3 regions of the Arthrobacter sp. KBS0702 genome follow, and region 2 is predicted to be linked to each of the others. Evidence: riboswitches for the same ligand, from Rfam matches in the RefSeq annotation. Region 2 holds a riboswitch; each other region holds the start of a gene.
What was found. A riboswitch is a leader RNA that binds a small molecule or an ion and turns the genes downstream of it on or off. The one in region 2 is predicted to bind thiamine pyrophosphate.
Positions count from the first base shown of each region.

Region 1: linked by a shared signal. The riboswitch ahead of FFF93_RS15670 (ECF transporter S component) and the one ahead of thiC (phosphomethylpyrimidine synthase ThiC) in region 2 are both predicted to bind thiamine pyrophosphate.
Region 3: linked by a shared signal. The riboswitch ahead of thiO (glycine oxidase ThiO) and the one ahead of thiC (phosphomethylpyrimidine synthase ThiC) in region 2 are both predicted to bind thiamine pyrophosphate.

Region 1 covers NZ_CP042172.1:3,389,589-3,393,980, forward strand. Annotated here, with positions in the region: gene FFF93_RS15665 (ABC transporter ATP-binding protein) at 1-1,042, opposite strand, end outside; gene FFF93_RS15670 (ECF transporter S component) at 1,042-1,674, opposite strand; TPP riboswitch at 1,743-1,884, opposite strand; gene FFF93_RS15675 (heme-degrading domain-containing protein) at 1,984-2,541, shown strand; gene FFF93_RS15680 (DUF4235 domain-containing protein) at 2,578-2,841, shown strand; gene mnhG (monovalent cation/H(+) antiporter subunit G) at 2,879-3,277, opposite strand; gene FFF93_RS15690 (monovalent cation/H+ antiporter complex subunit F) at 3,267-3,545, opposite strand; gene FFF93_RS15695 (Na+/H+ antiporter subunit E) at 3,542-4,087, opposite strand; gene FFF93_RS15700 (Na+/H+ antiporter subunit D) at 4,084-4,392, opposite strand, start outside.
Region 2 covers NZ_CP042172.1:2,205,826-2,210,217, reverse strand. Annotated here, with positions in the region: gene FFF93_RS10175 (alpha/beta fold hydrolase) at 1-190, shown strand, start outside; gene thiC (phosphomethylpyrimidine synthase ThiC) at 242-2,059, opposite strand; TPP riboswitch at 2,055-2,162, opposite strand; gene FFF93_RS10165 (GNAT family N-acetyltransferase) at 2,231-2,731, shown strand; gene FFF93_RS10160 (amidohydrolase family protein) at 2,735-3,835, shown strand; gene FFF93_RS10155 (VOC family protein) at 3,918-4,392, shown strand, end outside.
Region 3 covers NZ_CP042172.1:2,573,114-2,577,505, reverse strand. Annotated here, with positions in the region: gene FFF93_RS11805 (RNB domain-containing ribonuclease) at 1-557, opposite strand, end outside; gene FFF93_RS11800 (ferritin-like fold-containing protein) at 599-1,270, shown strand; gene thiE (thiamine phosphate synthase) at 1,267-1,983, opposite strand; TPP riboswitch at 2,010-2,130, shown strand; gene thiO (glycine oxidase ThiO) at 2,122-3,384, shown strand; gene thiS (sulfur carrier protein ThiS) at 3,381-3,617, shown strand; gene FFF93_RS11780 (thiazole synthase) at 3,623-4,392, shown strand, end outside.

The DNA of each region.
Region 1 (4,392 bases), 1.2 Mb from region 2:
TGGTCAGCGCCTGCCCGGCCCTGACCTGGGCCGTAATCCCGGACTGCACCGGTACCGGCGGGACAGTCCGGAAGCCCGCCAGCAGGCCGGTGCGGCGCGGGCGTTGGCGGGAGACGGCCAGCCCCTCGGCGGCCAGCAGCAGCTGGGCGGGCCCTTGACCCGCCGCGGCAACTCCGCCCGCGCCGGTGTCCGCGGTGCGCGCCCGCGCGGCCGGCACATGGCCGGGCACCCAGACGCCGGCGGCGATGAGCATGTCCCGCGCCTGCTCCAGGACCTGGTCCGGCGGGCCGTCCAGGAGCACGGCGGAGTCCCCGGCGGACCCCGGCTGCAGCACGACGATCCGGTCCACGAGGTCTTTCCAGACGGCGACGCGGTGCTCCACCACCACCAGCGTGGCCCCGGTCTTGTCCAGGCAGCGCCCCACGGCGTCGCGGACCTCCAGGACGCCGGCCGGGTCGAGGTTTGCGGTGGGTTCGTCCAGCAGCAGCAGGCCCGGCCGCATCGCAAGGATGCCGGCGAGCGCCAGCCGCTGCTTCTGCCCGCCGGAGAGCGCCGACGTCGGATGGTCCAGCGGCAGCCGCCCCAGCCCGACGTCGTCAAGCGCTTCCGCCACCCGCCGCCAAATCTCCGCCGGCGGAACGGCGAGGTTCTCGGCCCCGAAGGCGACGTCGTCGCCCAGGCGCGAGAGCACCACCTGGGTTTCCGGGTCCTGCTGCATGAGCCCCGCCCGGCCGCGCCGTGCCCTCGGCGGGGCCCCGTCGATCAGCAGGCTGCCGGTCTCGTCGGAGTCCTCGGCGTCGGGGGAGCCAGCCCCGGAAGGGCCGGCGGCGGAGGTGTCGGCGGTGCTGTCCCCCAGCACCCCGGCCAGAGCGTGCAGCAGCGTGGACTTGCCGGCCCCGGAGGGGCCCAGCAGCAGGACACGCTCGCCCGGGCTGATGTCCAGGTCCAGTCCGCTGACGGCGGGTCGGCGCCGGCCGGCGTGCCGCCAGCCCCAGCCGCGGGCGGTGACCGCGGCCGGGTGGACGGCGTAGTCTGCGGGCATCAGGAGAAGACGGGTTCCGATGCCGCCTTGCGGGACGCGAACGAGGCCAGCACGCCGGTCTTGGCGAGCCCGCGGGTGGCCAGCCAGGACAGTCCGCCGGCAATCACGGCTCCGGAGATGGCGCAGAAGACGATGTAGGCGAGCTTGTCACCGGGTTCGTAGGCGATGTTCCAGCCCCAGGGCAGGAAGGAGTCGTTCAGGCCGCAGAACAGGCCCGCGCCGGCGCCGGCCAGCAGGGACACCGGCAGGTTGAACTTCTTGTAGAGGAAGGCGGCGAAGATGAGTTCGGCGCCGAGACCCTGCAGGATTCCGGAGATCAACACTGTGGTGCCGTACTGCGAGCCCATGATCAGCTCGCCGGTGGCGGCCACCGCTTCGCAGAACAGCGCAGCGCCCGGTTTGCGGACGACGAGCATGCCCAGGATTGCCGGGAGCATCCAGCCTCCGGCGTAGAGCCCGGTCAGCGGCGGGTAGACCGCGGTCAGCGGGGCCGTCACGAGGTTGGCGCCCTGGTCCCAGGCCCAGAAAATCACGCCGCCGGCAACAGCGATCAACGCGGCCAGCACAATGTCGACCACGCGCCAGCTGTATTTGCCGGCGGCCAGTGTTTGCTTTGCAGAAATATCAGTCATATCGTCCTCCTGAGGTACAGGAGGGGAGGGCGTTCCGGCTGCACGCGGCTTTCGCCACGGATGCCGGGCACCCCGAGAACTCGACTCCCTTGCGCCGGTACTAACCGGATCAGGTTCGAGGGTCTGCGGCTGTCCGCACTCTCAGCGCCCACTTACGGTTCACCGGATTGCTCCAGTGATGCCGACGGCGGCGCTCCCCTGTCGTATTAAAATCACCCTTGTGGGCTGGGCCAGTTTACACCCGCCGGAGCCCAAGTGACTCGCAGCTGGGGTTGCGCAGCGGCACCCACCTAACGGAAGCTGAATCCCATGAGCGAGGCCCCCGTTCCTTCCCCCGACTACGACCCGGACTCCGCGGAACCGCAGCCGCCCGGGTCCCTGGCCGCGCTCATCGGCCGGATCCTGACGGAAATCGACGAACTGCAGTTCCGCTCCTTCAGCAAGGACGACGCCCTGGAGCTCGGGTTCCTGCTGGTGGAACTCGGCCGGCGACGCAACCACCCCATCGCCATCGACATCACCAAGGGTGAGCAGGTACTTTTCCACGCGGCGCTCGAAGGCGCCACGCCGGACAACGAGCGCTGGATCAGGGCGAAGCAGCGCACGGCCTCCCGGTACGAAGTCCCGTCGCTGCTGGTGGGCCTCCGGGCCAGGGCCGCCGGGCGGAGGATCGAGGACAACGCCTGGTTCGACCAGCAGGAATTTGCCGCCCACGGCGGCTCCTTTCCGATCTACCTGCGCGGGACGGGGGCTGTCGGCACGGTCACGGTTTCGGGGCTGCCGCAGAAGGCCGACCACCAGCTGGTGGTCGAGGCCCTGACCGAAATCCTCAACCGTTCGGACACCACGGCAGGGACGCTAGGCTAGGGGAAGCCCTGTTCCCTCCCGCAAGGAGTACGACGTATGAACATCTTCATCAAACTGCTTGGCACCGGCATCAGCCTCGTCGCCGGTTTCGTCGGCACCAAGGTGGTCGACACCGTCTGGGAAAAGACCACCGGCAATAAGCCGCCCAAGGGCCACGACGACGACGTCCCCACCACGCTGCGCCAGGCCCTGACCTTCGCCCTGATTTCGGCCTCGGTCAGCGCCATCATCCAGGTCCTCGCCAACCGCGGCACGCAGCGCGCGATCACCCGCTTCGCCAAAACCCAGGACATCGTCTAAGCCGCCTCGCACGGGGCAAACCGCCCAGGGCAATCCGTCACTCGACGTCGTCGTCGGTAAATCCGCTTTTGCCGGCCGCCTGCTGCACCACGGCCTCCAGCTCGTCTGCGCTGAGCAGTTCGGGGTGGAGGTGTTTGGTGCGGTAGCCGGCCCGGCCCACCATGTGGGCCGAGACCGGCACGGTGAGCAGTTGGAAAATCCACGCCACCACCAGCACCGGCCACACCCACCAGGTGCGCAGTTGCAGCCCCACGGCGCAGAGCAGCAGGAACAACCCCAGGACCTGAGGTTTGGTCGCGGCGTGCATCCGGCTCATCAGGTCGGGGAAGCGCAGCAGGCCTATGGCCGCGCCGAGGGACATCAGCGCCCCCAGCACCATGAACACAGCCGAGACGGTATCGATCACGGCGTCGGCGGAGAACGTCTCAGGATTCATTGGGCTGCTTCCTCCGGTCTGCCACAAAACGGGCCACCGTCACCGAGCCCACAAAGCCGATGATGGAGATGGACACCAGGAGCATCAGGTTGTTCAGGTGCCGGTTGACTGCCATGTCAATGCACAGCGCCGCGCCCAAGATGGCGAGCAGCACGTCGGCTGCGAGCACACGGTCCAGCAGCGAGGGCCCGCGCGCGATGCGGATGATCGCGCCGCCCGCGGCGAGCGACAGCACGACGGCGGTGACGGCCAGGACCAGGGGCATCATGCGCCCACCTCCTGTTTCAGGGCGGTCAATTCGGCCGGGGTGCCCATGATCCGGATCAGTCCGGCCTCGGTGTCGCGGACCTCCTTGCGGAGCTTGGCGGCGTCCTCGGCGTCGCGGACGTTAATGCCGTGGATGTAGAGCGTGGACGTGGACCTGTCCACCTCCACCACCAGCGACCCCGGGATCAGCGAGATGACGTGCCCGGTGGCGGTCACCAGCAGGTCGGAGTGGCTCCGGAGCGGGACGGCGACGACGGCGCTGATCACCCGCGGCCCCTTGACCAGGGCCAGGAACAGGACCTGGAAACTGGCCGCCACGACTTTGCCCAGGAAAACCACGGCGAACGGTACGGCGCGCAGCACGTTGAATCGACCGCCCAGCTCCACCGGCGGCAGGTAAAAGAGCCGCGCCACCACCACGGCGATCAGGGCGCCGAAGAGCAGGTTGCCCGCGCTGAAGTCCTGCCAGAGGGCGCCCCAGACGATGACGAGCCAGACCAGCAGCGGCAGTTCCTGGCGCAGCGAGATTCTCTTTCGCGTCATTTCGGCCCCTCCTGCCGCGGCATCTGCGCGATGACCGGAACCGGGGCTTCGTCCCCCAGCACGGCCTGGATGTAGGAGGACCGGTCCAGCATCTCCGAGGCCGACTGCCCGGCCACCCTGAACAGCGGCCCTGCAAAGACCGTCAGCGCCACCCCGAACAGCACCAGGGCCAGGGTGGAACCCACCATGGTGCGCGGCAGCAGGGTCACGTTCTGCTGGCCGGCGCGGTCACCTGTGGCCTGGCTGCCGGGGCCGGCGAGCAGCACGGGGTCCGGGTGTTCGGCGTCCTCGGGCTTGCGCCAGAA
Region 2 (4,392 bases):
CCCCACCCTGGTCCTCACCGGCGGCTGGGAACCGCTGTACGAGGAAATCGCCGGTTACCTGAGGGAGACCGGGGCCCTGCACCGCACCGCCCCGGGAGGGCACCGGCCGCAGGATTCGAAGGAAGGCGACCGTGTCATCAGATCCTTCATCGCCGACGTCAACCGCAGCCGACACGCCCAGGCTTCTTAGGAATTTTGCCGGTCGGGCGCCCACCCGACGGGATGGGCGCCCGGCCTCGGCCTAGGGCTGTGCCTGGGCCTGTGCGCCCACGGTGGGTTCGGGCAGGTAGACCTTGCCGCCGGCTGCCAGGAATTCGTCACTCTTCTCCCGCATTCCGGCCGCCATCTGGGCCAACGCTGCCTGCGAATCCGCCGAACCGTATTCGTCCCGGATATCCTGGCTGATCCGCATGGAGCAGAACTTCGGCCCGCACATCGAGCAGAAATGGGCTGTCTTGGCGGGCTCCGCCGGCAGGGTCTCGTCGTGGAATGCCTCGGCGGTCACCGGGTCCAGGGAAAGCGCGAACTGGTCCCGCCAACGGAATTCAAACCGGGCCTTGGACAGGGCATCGTCACGTTCGTGCGCCCCGGGGTGACCCTTGGCGAGGTCGGCGGCATGCGCGGCGATCTTGTAGGTGATCACGCCGGTCTTCACGTCGTCCTTGTTCGGCAGCCCCAGATGCTCCTTCGGCGTGACGTAGCAGAGCATGGCGGTCCCGTAACGGGCGATCTCGGTGGCGCCAATGGCCGAGGTGATGTGGTCATAGCCCGGTGCGATGTCCGTGACCAGCGGCCCCAAGGTGTAGAAGGGCGCGCCCTTGCAGAGTTCCTGCTGGCGCTCCACGTTTTCCCGGACGAGGTGGAACGGCACATGACCCGGGCCTTCCACCATGACCTGGACATCGAAGTCCCAGGCCCGCTGCGTGAGCTCCGCCAAGGTGTCCAGTTCGGCAAACTGCGCGGCGTCGTTGGCGTCCGCCGTCGACCCCGGCCGCAGACCGTCGCCGAGAGAGAAGGCGACGTCGTAGCGGGCGAAAATTTCGCACAGCTCGTCGAAATGCGTGTAGAGAAAGTTCTCCTGATGGTGCGCAAGGCACCACCCGGCCATGATGGAACCGCCCCGGGACACGATGCCGGTGACCCGGTTGGCGGTCAGCGGGACGTACCGCAGCAGCACCCCGGCGTGGATAGTCATGTAGTCGACGCCCTGCTCACACTGTTCGATCACCGTGTCACGGAAGATCTCCCAGGTCAGGGCGTTTGCTTCGCCGTTGACCTTTTCCAGTGCCTGGTAAATCGGGACCGTGCCGATGGGTACGGGGGAATTGCGGATGATCCATTCGCGGGTCGTGTGGATGTCGTCCCCGGTCGAAAGGTCCATCACCGTGTCCGCACCCCACTGCGTCGCCCATTGGAGCTTGTCGACTTCTTCAGCGATGGAGCTGGTCACCGCGGAGTTGCCGATGTTCGCATTGATCTTGACCAGGAACGCCTTCCCGATGATCATCGGCTCGGACTCCGGGTGGTTGATGCTGCTCGGGATGATGGCCCGGCCCGCGGCCACTTCGCGGCGGACAAGCTCGGCGTCGCAGTTCTCTCGCAGCGCGACGAAGCGCATCTCGGGTGTCACGATGCCCTGTCTGGCGTAATGCATCTGGGTCACCGTCCGTCCTTCAACGGCCCGGCGCGGCTCCGGAGGTGCGCCCTGCCATTCCGCCGAGGCGGCACCCCGTCGAACCGCGGACTTCCCGTCGTCGAGCAGGGTCCGTTCCCGGCCGCTGTACGGTTCCGTGTCCCCGCGCCCGTTGATCCAGTCCCGGCGGAAGGGGGCCAGGCCCACCACCGGGTCGCTTCCCGGGCCGGCGGTGCGGTACACCCGGAACGGAGGATTCGCGACGCCGCCCGGGGAAGGCTCCAGGGCAATTTCGGTTATGGGGACGCGGATCCCGCTGTCTTCGACGTAGGCCAGGGCATGCGACTTCAGGGACTGCGTCACGGCCATTGCTGCGGCGTTCTGGCCGTTCTGGGCAGGGCTGTGCTGGGGATTTGATGTGCTCAAAGAAATACTCACTTCCTTCGCCGGCATTACCCGGACAGGTTCAACGGTCGCAGGCTGCGTCAGCCCGATCTCAGCCCCTGCAAGGGCACCCGTGTGGTCGTAGACGAAGCTACCACAGCCCGCCGGGACGCCGTCGAGGGATGCAGCAAGCCCCCGTGCTAGCGTGGCAGCGTGATTCAGAGCAGGGCCGTGCCCCGCATCAAGGCGGCGACGCCGGACGACCTCCGGAGCCTGCCGGCGCTCGAGGCGGCGGCCGATCGGCTGCTCCAGACGGCGCTCGGGTGCCAGCCGCTTCCCGCCGCCGAATCGCCGACGCCGGTTGGACTGGTTCTCTACCTCGTTGCCGGAACCCCTCCCGTGGGGTTCGCCCGTATCGATGAAGTCGACGGCCAGGCCCATCTGGAGCAGCTCTCGGTTCATCCGGATTTCGCTGGGCGGGGGCTAGGGCGATCCCTGATGGAGGCAGCCCTCGACGCGGCCCGCTGCCGGGGCTATGAATCCATGACTCTGTGCACGTTTGCCGACGTTCCGTTCAATGCGCCGTTTTACGCGAGCTGCGGTTTCCACGTGGTCCCCGAACCTTCAGGGGACCTGGCGGCCCTGCGTGCCCACGAGGCGCAATTGGGGCTGGATGCCCTGGGTCGGCGGACTGCCATGCGGATTAGGCTATAAGCCGTGAGCGGCATCATCGAGTTCAGCGGCCCAGTACTCACCGCGGCGGACCAGGAGCGGCACGGGCTGTGGGCCGTGGACGGCAGGCTTACCTTCGAGCCTCCCGCGGCTGCGCCGCACCGTGTGCTGAAGGGGTGGGTCATCCCCGGCCTCGTCGACGCCCACTGCCACATCGGGCTGGGCCCCGGCGGCGATGTCACGGAGGACGTTGCGGAGCAGCAGGCGCTGACCGACCGGGACGCGGGTACCCTGCTGGTCCGCGACGCCGGCGCCGTGCACGACACCCGTTGGCTGCAGCAGCGCAGGGAACTGCCGCGCCTCGTCCGCTCAGGCCGGCACATCGCGAGGACGCGCCGCTACCTGCGCGGCTTCGCCGTCGAAGTAGAACCCGAGGGCCTCGTGGAGGCTGTCCGCAAGCAGGCCCGGGCCGGGGACGGCTGGGTCAAGCTGGTGGGGGACTGGATCGACCGCGACGCCGGCGACCTCGCTGCGAGCTTCCCTGCCCGGGTCGTCAAGGACGCGGTCCGGGCCGCCCACGACGAAGGCGCCCGGGTTACGGCGCATTGCTTCGCGGAGGACACCCTGGACGACATGCTCGACGCCGGCATCGACTGCATCGAACACGGGACCGGGCTGCTTCCCCGGCACCTGCCCCGCTTCGTCGAGCAGGGCGTCCCGATTGTTCCCACGCTGATCAATATCGCCACCTTCCCGGACATCGCCGCCCAGGCCGAGGCAAAGTTCCCCCGCTACGCGGCCCACATGCTCGGGCTCTGGGAACGCCGCGCCGAGCGGATCCTCGAAGCGTACGAGGCCGGCGTGGCCATCTATGCGGGAACAGACGCCGGCAGCGTCATCAAGCACGGACGCATCGCGGATGAGGTGGAGGCGCTGCATGCCGCCGGACTCCCCGCCGGTGCCGCCCTCGACGCCGCAACCTGGGCCGCGCGGGACTGGCTCGGGGCCGACGCCATCGCGGAGGGTGCCAGTGCTGACGTGCTGCTTTGCCCCGAGGATCCCCGCAGGAACCTCGCCACCCTGCAAACGCCCATGGGCATCGTGCTGCGCGGCGAACTGATCCGCCACGCGGGTATCCCGCTTTAGGAATAAATTGAAGCTTCAAGTAATTTAAGTCTATGTAAAGGTCTCCGAAAGTCGGCGGCCACAGAACCACCGGAGCGTTTCGATGACCGCAGAAGCCAGCACCCAGGATCTCCTTCCTGCCGAACTCACCATGGGCACCGTGATGCTCAAGGTCGGCGACATGAAGCTCATGACGGACTACTACCAGCGCGCTCTCGGCCTCGACGTCGTTGCCGAGCAGGACGGGGGACTCTACCTCGGGCGCAAGGCAAAGCCTCTGGTCCACCTCGCCCCGGCCCCCGGGCTAAACCTGCCCTCCCGCGGGGAGGCCGGCCTCTTCCACACCGCCCTGCTGTTCGAGGACCAGCCCGCCCTGGCCGCCACCGTCGCCTCTGCCGCGCAGTACGAGCCGCAGTACTTCACCGGCAGCGCCGACCACCTTGTCAGCGAGGCCTTCTACTTCAACGACCCCGAGGGCAACGGCATCGAGCTCTACTGGGACCGGCCCCGCGAGGCCTGGGCCTGGGAGGGCAGGAACGTTGTCATGGATAGCCTTGCCCTGCCGCCGCAGCGCTACC
Region 3 (4,392 bases), 370 kb from region 2:
GTACCGCCGTCGAGTTCAGCCTGCACGCCGTGGTAGCTGAGCTTGGCCCGGCTGCGGACCTGTGCCCGGCGCACCATGACGGAGGACACCTCGGCGGCGGCGTCGAGCTCAAACTCCCAGACGAAGGCTGCGCAGAGCTGGCCCGCGAGCAGGCTGCCGGCCGCCTCGCTGATGACCTCGGGGTGCAGCGGAATGCGGCCCTCCGGGGTGTAGAACGTCTGGCCGCGGCGGCGCGTTTCGGCGTCGAGCGCACTTCCGGGGGCGACGAAGGAAGGGACGTCCGCGATCGCGTAGAAGACCTTGTACCCCTCGCCGGCGCGATCAATGTACAACGCCTGGTCCAGGTCCGTCGAGGACGCAGGATCGATGGTCACGAACTCCACATGCGTCAGGTCCAGTGGCGGCAGCTCATGGCTGGCCACGGCCGCCTCGGCGTCGCGGAGCACGTCTTCCGGGAACGGACCCGGCAGCTCCAGCGTGGTGCGCAGGGCTTTGAGCGCCTGGGCCAATTGGTTCTGCTGCTGGCGCACGCTCGGGGTCAGGCGATGATGAGACACGAAAATCAGGTTAGCCCGATTTCCGCTATTAGTCTTGAAGCATGAGCACTTCCCCGGCCGACCCCGTCCGTGACCCGCGTTTTCTCCGGGACCTGCTGGGCGTGATGGCCTACGGGGAACTTTCGGCCTTCGAACGGCTTTCCTCCGACGCGCGGTATTCGCCCACGCTGCGCGACCGTGCGGTGCTGGGCGGCCTTGCCGTCAGCGAGTTCCAGCACTTCGAACTGGTCTGCGCGAAACTGGCGGAGCTTGGCATCGACGCGGAGGAAGCCATGCTGCCGTTCCAGCCGTCCGTGGACCATTTCCATGAGCGCACCCGCCCTTCTGACTGGTACGAATCGCTGATGAAGGCGTACGTGATCGACACGGTCTCGGCAGATTTCTACCGGTCCATTTCCGGCTACGTCGACGCCGACACGGCAAGCCTGATCCGCACGATCCAGTCGTCCGAGGGCGCGACGGCAGTGCTGGGCGAGCGGCTCAAGGCGGCGCTCGCCGATGATCCCCGGCTGGCTTCCCGGCTGGCCCTGTGGGCGCGGCGGCTGCTGGGCGAGGCGCTCACCCAGGCCCAGCGGGTCAGCGTGGACCATGCGCTCCTCGGCGGCCTCGCCGGGGTGGACGAGGCACGGGCCGGAGAGCTCGTCCGCGAACTGACTGCCGAGCTCGCCGCCGCCCACTCCCGCCGGATGTCCCAGCTGGGGCTCGCGGGCTAGTTGGACGCGGCCCCGGCGTTGGCTTCCGCCCCGGCGTCGAGCGCGGCGAGCAGCGCCCGCGCTGCCCCGGCGGGATCGTCGGCCTCGGTAATCGCCCGGACCACCACGATGCGGTGGGCGCCGGCGTCGACCACCTGCTCCACGTTGGACAGGTCGATGCCGCCGATCGCGAACCACGGCACCACCCCGGAGACCCTGCCGCTGTCCCCGGCCTCGGCCCGTTCAATCGCCGCGGCGGCGTAGCGCACCAGGTCCAGCCCGACGGCGGCGCGGCCCGGCTTCGTGGGGGTGGCCCAGACCGGCCCCACACAGAAGTAGTCCAGCCCGCTCCGGCCGGGGGCCGCGGCGATGGCGGCGTCAACCTGCTCCGGGGTGTGCGTGGACATCCCGATCACGGTGCCCTTGCCCAGGAACTCCCGGGCCGCGGCGAAGGGAATGTCTTTTTGGCCGATATGGAAGACCGGTGCCCCGGCCAGCGAGGCGAGGTCGGCGCGGTCGTTCACGGCCCAGAGCCGGCCGTGCCGGTGCGCCACGGAGTGCAGGACCTCCAGCAGTTCGAGCTCCTCGGCCGCCTCCAGCGACTTGTCCCGCAACTGGATGATGTCCACCCCGCCGGCAAAGGCGGCGTCGACGAAATCCTCGAAGTCGCCGCGGCCCTTCCGGGCATCGGTGCACAGGTACAGGCGGGCGGTGGTGTGGACATCTTGGCTCATGTTCCAAGCCTAGTTCCTCTAAACTGGGCGAATACCGCGGGAGCCCGCGCCGCCCGATACCGGGCCGCAGGGCTGAGAGGGCGTCAGAGCCGACCGCTTGACCTGATCCGGCTAGTACCGGCGTAGGGAAGGAAGCCCATGGACCTGTCCGTCTCACCATCCGCCGCACCGGCGGGCCCATCAGCGAAGTGGTACGACGTCGCCGTGATCGGCGGCGGGGTGATCGGCCACGGGATCGCCTGGGAGGCACGCCGCTCGGGCCGTTCGGTGGCCCTGATCGACCCCGCACCCGGGAGCGGGGCCAGCTGGGCCGCCGCCGGCATGCTGGCGCCCGTGAGCGAACTGCACTACCAGGAAGAAGGGCTCCTGGCCCTCATGCTGGAAGCCGCACGGCTGTGGCCCGGCTTCGCCGCCGGCCTGGACGGCGGCGCGGGGGAGGCGGGCGGCACCGGGTATCTCACGACGCCGACCCTCGCAATCGGCGCGGACGCGGCCGACCGCCGGGCGCTCGCGGACCTGCGGGAGGTGCAGCAGGCCTGCGGGCTCGCCGTGGAGCCGTTGACCGTGCGTGAGGCGCGTACCCGCGAGCCCTTGCTCAACCCCGGCATCTCCTGCGCCTTCGGCATCCCCGCCGACCACCAGGTTGACCCGCGCCGGCTGCTGGCCAGGATCGGTACATTGCTGGCCGCGGACGACCGGTTCACGGCCGTGGCCAGACGCGCCGGCGGGCTGCTCTGGGACGGCGGACGCGTCGCCGGTGTCGTCCTCGAGGGTGGCGGGGAGCTCCGGGCCGGGGAGACCATTGTGGCCAACGGCCTCGGGGCGGCGGACCTGCAGGGTTTGCCCGAGGGACTGGCCTTGCCGCTGCGGCCGGTCTACGGGGACATCCTCCGGCTCCGGGTGCCTGAACGGCTCCGGCCGCTCTTGCGCTCCACGGTGCGGGGGCTGGTCCGGGGGGTTCCGGTGTACATCGTCCCGCGGGCGGACGGCACCGTCGTGATCGGGGCGACCCAGCGCGAGGATGCACCCTCGAACCCTGGCGCCGTCTCGGCCGGTGGCGTGTACCAGCTGCTGCGCGACGCGCAGCAGCTGCTCCCCGCCGTCGCCGAACTGGAACTGCTCGAGGCCACCGCCCGGGCGCGGCCGGGAACACCGGACAACGCCCCGCTGCTGGGCCGCGCATCCCGCCCCGGAAGCGGGCAGGACATCGAAGGACTGATCATTGCCACCGGCTTCTTCCGGCACGGTGTCCTGCTGACCCCGGCGGCCGCCGCGATCTGCCGGGCGCTGCTGGACGGGCAGCCGGACCCGCGCTGGGCCCGGTTCCGCCCGGACCGCTTTTCCGGCCCCCGGGATTCCGCGGCTCAGGACTTTTCACCGAAAGACAGGACAACAGCATGAACATCAAACTCAACGGGGAACAGCACGCCGTCGCCGACGGCGCCACGGTCAGCGCCCTGGTCAGCGTCGTCACCGGCCGGAGCCTGGCCGCCAACGGGCAGGCCACGGACGGCCGGCAGCTCGGCGTCGCCGTCGCCCGCAACGCCGAGGTGGTGCCGCGCAGCCAGTGGCACGCGACGGCGCTCGCCGAGGGCGACGACGTCGAACTCGTCACGGCAGTCCAGGGAGGATGAACACCATGGAAGAAACAACGCTGAAGCCTTTGCAGCAGACCGGCATGGACCCGTTCACGGTGGACGGGGTGGAGCTGGGCTCGCGGCTCATTATGGGCACCGGCGGTGCGCCGAGCCTGCACGGCCTCGGTGCCGCGCTCGTGGCCTCCGGCACGGAACTCACCACGGTGGCCATGCGCCGCTACTCGCCGGCGGAGACCGGGTCGCTGTTCCAGCTGCTGGCGGAGCAGAATATCCGCGTGCTGCCCAACACGGCCGGCTGCTTCACCGCCCGGGACGCCGTCCTCACGGCCGAACTGGCCCGCGAAGCACTTGAGACGGACTGGGTGAAGCTCGAGGTGATCGCCGACGAGCACACCTTGCTGCCCGACGCCGTGGAACTCGTGGAGGCCACCGAACAGCTGGTGTCCCGCGGCTTCAAGGTCTTCGCCTACACGAACGATGACCCCGTACTGGCCCTCCGGCTGGAACACCTAGGCGCGACCGCCGTCATGCCCCTGGGCGCCCCGATCGGCACCGGACTGGGCATCCTGAACCCGCACAACATCGAACTGATCGTTTCCCGGGCTTCCGTGCCGGTGGTCCTCGACGCCGGCATCGGCACAGCCTCCGATGCCGCGCTCGCGATGGAGCTGGGCTGCGACGCCGTGCTGCTCGCCACGGCTGTGACCCGCGCCCAGGACCCGGCGCTGATGGGGGAGGCGTTCAAACACGCCGTCATCGCGGGCAGGCTTGCCCGGAAGGCGGGCCGGATTCCGCGCCGAGAGCATGCCCT